2 regions of the Parageobacillus galactosidasius genome follow, and region 2 is predicted to be linked to the other one. Evidence: riboswitches for the same ligand, from Rfam matches in the RefSeq annotation. Region 2 holds a riboswitch; the other holds the start of a gene.

Region 1 (3,414 bases), 440 kb from region 2:
GTGGCAAAAAACCAATCGCGCGCCGCCAATTCCGCTTTTATCTCGGCAAGCTCTTTCCATCTCTTCACAAGTAAACTCATGACTTCACCTCCATCGTCTCCAGAAAATGAATGACATCGAAAAACGTTGTAAACGGCGTATGCGGAATATCTAGTTCTTGGCATTTTTGCAGCAAAAAGTCACGGGCGATAACATGATCCGCCAGCTTTGCCACTGCTAAATCGGTGATCGAATCGCCGATGACGATATGAAAGGCATCAGGCTTTGTCAATTTTCGAAGCAACGACGGCTTGCAGCAGCCGCAGCCGTTTTGACACTGTTCATCACATGAATGCGGCCATGTAATGCGAATTGTCTCTCCGCTGAAATCAGAGCCATTGCAAAAGATGCGCTCTTTTTCGATGAGCCCTTCTAAAAGCGGATAGACAAAAAAGTCGATGCCGCCGCTTATGACATATAGCGAAATATCACGTTCCTTCGTAAACGCGACAAATTCGCGAAACCCATCACGGATGCGGGCATTTTGTAAAATGAAATCGACAATCTCTTCTTTCCAACCCGATGGAAGAAGGGAAAACATCGCGCCAACCCCTTCTTGCACCGAGATGCGCTGTGATAATATATCGTCTTTTAACGTTTCCCACTCCGGCGGCGCAAACCGTTTCATAATCGCGATAATGTTGTCATTGTCTGTAATCGTCCCATCAAAATCACAAAATATGATTGGTTTTGTCATGATGTCACCTCTACTGCGCCCCATAAGTCAATCGCCTTTCGCAATGCCTCATTTTCGCGCGCTGCTTCATGAAGCGATTTTCCGGCAAGAGCCGCATCGATCGCAGCGCGAAATGCTCTGCCGCCGCCTGTCGCTCCGTCTGGATGTCCGTGTATGCCGCCGCCTGCATTGACGATGCTATCTATGCCAAAATCGCGGAACAACAATGGCACAAGCCCTGGATGAATGCCAGCTGACGGAACTGGGAACGACCGTTTAAACGGCTCCTTATCATTCGTCAACTCCGCGGCAATGCCAAGCGCCTCTTCTTTATCAAGAGCAACGCTTCCGTATGGCGATGGAAAAAGCACAAAATCTGCACCAACAAGGCGAAGCAATTTGCCAAGCAGCAAGGATGCTTTTATTCCGTAAAACTCCGATGGAGTAAACGCCCCGCTGAATGCCGGATGAGCCATGATCGGAATGGTGATCTCATCATCTTCTCGCAACCCTTGGAGCACATCCAAACCGTACGCAAATACGTTAAATAACAATACATCGGCTCCTAATTCGACTGCGCGTTTTGCTTTCTCCTTCAATTCGAACGTTTTTCCAGTCAAGTTCACCGCATATAACGTCCGTTTTCCTGTCTTTTCGTACACTTCGTTTAACACCGCTTTTCCAGCCGTAATTCGCTTTTCAAACGGCGTTAATTCGTTTTCAAACAAAATTTCATCGTCTTTAACGAGATCGACCCCGCCGAGCGCTTGTTGTTTCAGCTGCTCGGATAAGTACGTTAAATCGCGGCCGATCATCCCTTTAAAAATGCTCATCAGAAGCGGACGTTCATATGCACCCACTTTTTTGCGGATTTCGTCAATGCCAAAACGCGGGCCAGGAAACTTTCTTTTCCATTCGTCGGAAAACGTTAAATCTAGCAACCTCACTTCTCCATCCAGCGACAATTTGCCAAACACCGTCGTTAAAAGCGCCGGAATATCCGCGCTAAAGTTTAAGCTCGGGTATGCAATGCGAACGATTCCACGCTTCAATCGCTTTCCAAAGTAACGGTTGGCGCGTTCGTTCTCCTCGAGTTCTTGTACGCTTACAACTACTCCTTTATGCTTGCGCAATTGTTCCTGCTCAAGAAGCGGCAAATCCGTCCACGAACCAACGGTCAACCCAAGCGCAATTCCTTCCGCCTTTTTCTCTAAATCTTTTTCATCGTGAATAAGATATGTGGCAATTACTTGACTCATGATCATCCCTCTTTCTGTTCATCCATCAAAAAAACCTCTTCATAAGAAGAGGCTTTATTTATTCACGCTCTTCTTATCTCTCAGCGTTTCCGCTGCAAGAATTAGCACCGTGCTTAACCGTCGTTAAGCCGGTTGCCGGGCTTCATTGGGCTTGTCCCTCCGCCTGCTCTTGATAAGAATGCTTGCAATATCGTATTCACTTTTCAAACTATTCGCGCTCGAAAATTTAATTTGAATTATGACAGTATTTTTTCGCTCTGTCAATCATTTTTTAACCCATTTTAGAAAAGACCAAGCTTCGCAATCCGTTCCGCCGCTTCTTGCAGGCGGGATTCGCTTGTTAATAACCCAACTCGCACATATCCTTCTCCATGCTTGCCAAATCCAATTCCCGGCGCGACAACGACATGCGCTTTTTCCAGCAAATAATCGGAAAAACGTTCCGATGTCCATCCGCTCGGCACCGGAAGCCACGCAAAAAATGAACCTTTTGGGGCGTCGACATCCCAGCCAATTTGCCGCAACGCGTCAATAAGCGTATTGCGCCGCGATTCATACAGTGCGACAAGCTCTTCCACGCAGCGCTGCGAAGAAAGCAATGCGGTTGCCGCCGCTTCTTGAATGGCGCCAAACAAACTCACATATAAATGGTCTTGCAGCAAGTTAATCGCCGCGATCACGCTCTCATTTCCAACGGCAAACGCCACGCGCCAGCCCGCCATATTATATGTTTTGGAGAATGTATAAATTTCAACGCCAATTTCTTTTGCCCCCTCTGCTTGAAGAAAGCTGACCGGTTTTTTTCCGTCAAAGCCAATCGCACCGTAAGCAAAATCATGAACGACACAAATTCCGTGTTTTGCGGCAAACGACACCGTTTCTTCAAAAAACTCCTTAGAAGCGATCGCCCCGGTTGGATTATTTGGATAGTTTAAAAACATGATTTTTGCTTTTTCCGCAATACTCGCAGGAATTTCATCATAATCAGGCAAAAACTGATTTTCCGCACGCAATGGCATCATCACCATTTCCGCGCGCGCCAGCGCAATCCCCGACCAATAATCCGGATATCCCGGGTCAGGCACGAGCACAATATCGCCTGGATTGGCTAAACATTGCGGGATCTCCACAAGACCCGCTTTCCCGCCAAACAAAACCGCCACTTCTTTTTCCGGATCAATGGCAACGCCGTATTCGCGCTCATAAAACTTAGCAACGGCGCGTTTCAAAAAGGAATACCCTTGAAATGGCGAGTATTTGTGATATTTTGGGTTCGCCACCGCTTTTTGCATCGCCTCCACGATATGCGGTGGAGTCGGCTGGTCGGGATTTCCTTGCCCTAAATTGATGATGTCATGCCCCTCCGCCATTTTTTTTGCGACTTTATCGACAAGCGAAGCAAAAAACTGTTTTGGAAGGCTCTGCAATAACTCAGATAGT
Region 2 (3,414 bases):
CCCAGTAGCGGCGCCGAAAGCGTTGTCGAATAGTGGATTGATTGTGTTAGGCACTTATTTTGGACTGTCGTTTACAAAAGAAACGCTATTAACGATTGCGCCATATATTGTTCCGTTTCTCGTTGCCACCGTATTGCTAATTGCTATTAACATTATAAACAGCATCATGGTGACGAAATGGACACATATTGATAAAGTGACAAGTGTGTTTGCATCTGTTCCTGGCGGGCTGTCGGAAATGGTTGCCGCAAGTGAGTCGTTGAACGCGAATACTGCTTTAGTAACCATTTTCCAAACGATTCGTTTATTAACGGTCGTTTTTCTTGTGCCAACAGTCGTTGTCCATTGGTTGAACGGACACGCGTCGCCAGGAAACGCAACCGCTCAGGCGGCAGCTGTCTCTTCCGATGGTCATTACACTTGGTTTTTGTTAAGTATTTTCGGTGCGCTTCTTTTACGAAACATCATTCCGGCAGCATACGTCGTCGGGCCGCTTGCCGTAACGGCAGTTATGCATGCGGCTGGTGTGAACCTGCCGTTACTGCCTGTATGGTTGATTATTTTGGCGCAAATTAGTGTCGGAATAAACATGGGAGAACGCATTACCTTAGAAGATATTAAGCTTGGCGGAAAATTTAGCTGGGTATATTTCTTGCTTGCGTTAGTATTAATTGCTCTATCGTTCGGATTCGGCTACGTATTTGCGGAATTAACCGATCTTCCGCTGTCGACCGCGCTGTTGAGTCTTGCGCCAGGAGGACTTGTGGAAATGGTATTAACAGCGCAAACGGTCGGAGGAGATCCAGCGATTGTCAGCTCCTTGCAATTTGTACGTCTTCTTCTTGTCATTATCGTCGTGCCGAACGTGTTGAAATGGGTGTTTCGAAAATTCCCATATATCACCGAAACGCCATGGAAAAACCGCTCTGTTCGAAACTAAAACAGAGCGGTTTCGTTTTACTTAGCCGGTTCATAAAATTCGATCCATTCACCATCCGGTCCAAGGAAGAATAAATATTTCGCCCCGTTTGGCAGCGTCGTAATCTCTTCCCATACAAGCGGAACGCCGAGCGATTGAATCCGTTCTTTTTCTTGTTCAATTCCTTCAACGGTAAAGGCGACGTGATGCACTTTTCCTTCCGTCGGCAAATTCGGATTATACCCTTCGATCAATTCGACAATGACTGAGCCATCCAATCCTAAAAACGCCAATTTCATTGTACCGTTCGTATGCGTCATCTCGCTAAGTAGTTCCAATCCGACTACCTCTTGATAAAACTTTTTCGATGTTTCGATGTCTTTTACTTGAATGCCGACGTGTTCAAATTTTTTTACTGCCATTATGTTTCTCCCCTTTTTTCATTATTTTCAAGATTGTGAAAATACCGACCGCAAATATGGAGTCATATGTACGATCGAAATTCCTTTTTCCTCTAATTCACAGAAAATGCAGCGGTCAAGCGCATAAGGGCCAGCAGCTTTCCATTCTTCCACTTCCGCAAATGTCAGAAGAAGCGAAAACATCTTCCCTTGCGTATATCCGTATAGATGGAAAACATTTTGGCTGCTATCAAAATGAATCGCTGCCTGTCGGTCAAATTGCAAAAGCTGTTTTTGGACACAACGGGCGACATGGGAAGCAAACGATGCTACCGTTAAGTGCGCCGCCATATAGCTGCGAATCAAATCATTTTCGCGCAATCGACATTCCCACCTCCTTCTTTGCACATACATAAAAACCCCTTTCGCCATGAATGATGCGAAAGGGGGTAACCGTTCTTATCATCCAAAGCGAAAGACGCTTTGCGGGTTGGAGCACCTTGCGTAATACGCAGGTTGCTGTGGAGTCATAGAGCCCGATCTCTCGTCCACTCTTGATAAGACTGTATGCAGTTTGTTTTTATCTTATCATGGTGCCATTGTGATGACAATCATTTTTTTCACAAACGAGGAAGGGAGAGCAAAGGCGCTCTCCCATAGCCATCAAGTTAAGAATTTGATCTTTTTTCAGCGCCAAAAACATGGTATCCTTTCTAACGAAATCATCGTTGGAAAGGATTATTTTTTGATGGCAAAAAAGATGAAGGCATGGATAAAAACGATTCGTCAACTCTTCTCCTCTGAAGAACTGACCCGTCTGGCACGGAAAGTCGGATTCATTCAGCGGCAGCGTTCATTAACAGCGGAAAAAATAAAATTGATCAAAAGGCGAGGATATGGGTATCGAAATATCCAGCGTTTTACTTTGCGTGTCCGTCTAGAGACCTCTATCACATTTTAACGTAAAAATCAAGTACATCTTTTGGTGATGAACCTGATTTTTGTTATTTATGCATAATTTTTTCTTATTTCTAATTGATTATTTAGCACATAGTTTTATTTAATAAGAAAATGGATACATGACTTTTATCATAAAATAATAACATAATATTTCCAATAGAATATATTATTTGCCACTTGTCGTCATTATTCTATTTTTTCGACTTTTTTAGACGAAATTTTTGAAGCGTGATATATAATAAGATTGGAGTTGCTTTTGCATGCAGAAAAACAAAGAAAAAGGGGGCTCTTTTTCATCGGAGAGCCCCTTCTGTTTACTTAAACGCCATCGCGGCTTTCACTGCTTTTTTCCATCCTGCATAAAGCGCTTCTTGTTTCTCTTTTGCCATTTGCGGTTCGAATTGGCGTTCTAATTGCCATTGTGAGGCGATTTCTTTCCGGTCTTTCCAATAGCCGACGGCAAGCCCAGCTAAGTATGCCGCGCCTAGGGCTGTTGTTTCATTGATGACTGGACGCTCTACTGGCACGCCGAGCATATCGCTTTGGAACTGCATTAAAAAGTTGTTTTTCACCGCTCCGCCGTCGACGCGCAGCGTTTTCAAGCCAATGCCTGAATCCGCTTCCATTGCTGTTAATACATCTTTTGTTTGATATGCAAGCGACTCTAGTGTTGCGCGAATGAAATGTTCTTTTGTCGTACCGCGCGTCAAACCAAATACCGCACCGCGTACATCGCTATCCCAATACGGTGTTCCGAGACCGACAAATGCCGGTACAACATAAACGCCATCCGTTGAATCGACTTTTTCCGCATATGCTTCACTGTCTGACGCCTGCTTGATCATTCGAAGCCCATCACGAAGCCACTGAATCGCTGAGCCAGCAACGAAAATGCTTCCTTCCAACGCATATTCGACTTTTCCGTCGATTCCCCATGCGATCGTTGTTAACAAACCATGTTTCGATTGTACTGCTTTTTCCCCTGTATTCATCAACATAAAGCAGCCAGTGCCATATGTGTTTTTCGCCATTCCTTCCTCAAAGCACGCTTGGCCAAACAACGCTGCTTGTTGGTCGCCGGCCGCTCCAGCGATTGGCACTTCGACACCAAAGAAATGATGTGGTATCGTTTTA

Evidence for each region. A riboswitch is a leader RNA that binds a small molecule or an ion and turns the genes downstream of it on or off. The one in region 2 is predicted to bind S-adenosylmethionine.
Region 1: linked by a shared signal. The riboswitch ahead of mtnW (2,3-diketo-5-methylthiopentyl-1-phosphate enolase) and the one ahead of B9L23_RS07235 (hypothetical protein) in region 2 are both predicted to bind S-adenosylmethionine.

What each region holds. Positions count from the first base shown of each region.
Region 1 is NZ_NDYL01000001.1:935,183-938,596, reverse strand. It holds gene B9L23_RS04995 (methylthioribulose 1-phosphate dehydratase) at 1-80, opposite strand, end outside; gene mtnX (2-hydroxy-3-keto-5-methylthiopentenyl-1-phosphate phosphatase) at 77-736, opposite strand; gene mtnW (2,3-diketo-5-methylthiopentyl-1-phosphate enolase) at 733-1,974, opposite strand; SAM riboswitch class I at 2,045-2,153, opposite strand; gene B9L23_RS04980 (pyridoxal phosphate-dependent aminotransferase) at 2,256-3,414, opposite strand, start outside.
Region 2 is NZ_NDYL01000001.1:1,375,437-1,378,850, reverse strand. It holds gene B9L23_RS07245 (AbrB family transcriptional regulator) at 1-940, shown strand, start outside; gene B9L23_RS07240 (VOC family protein) at 958-1,341, opposite strand; gene B9L23_RS07235 (hypothetical protein) at 1,369-1,701, opposite strand; SAM riboswitch class I at 1,777-1,884, opposite strand; partial or broken gene B9L23_RS21650 (transposase) at 2,180-2,281, shown strand; gene glpK (glycerol kinase GlpK) at 2,595-3,414, opposite strand, start outside.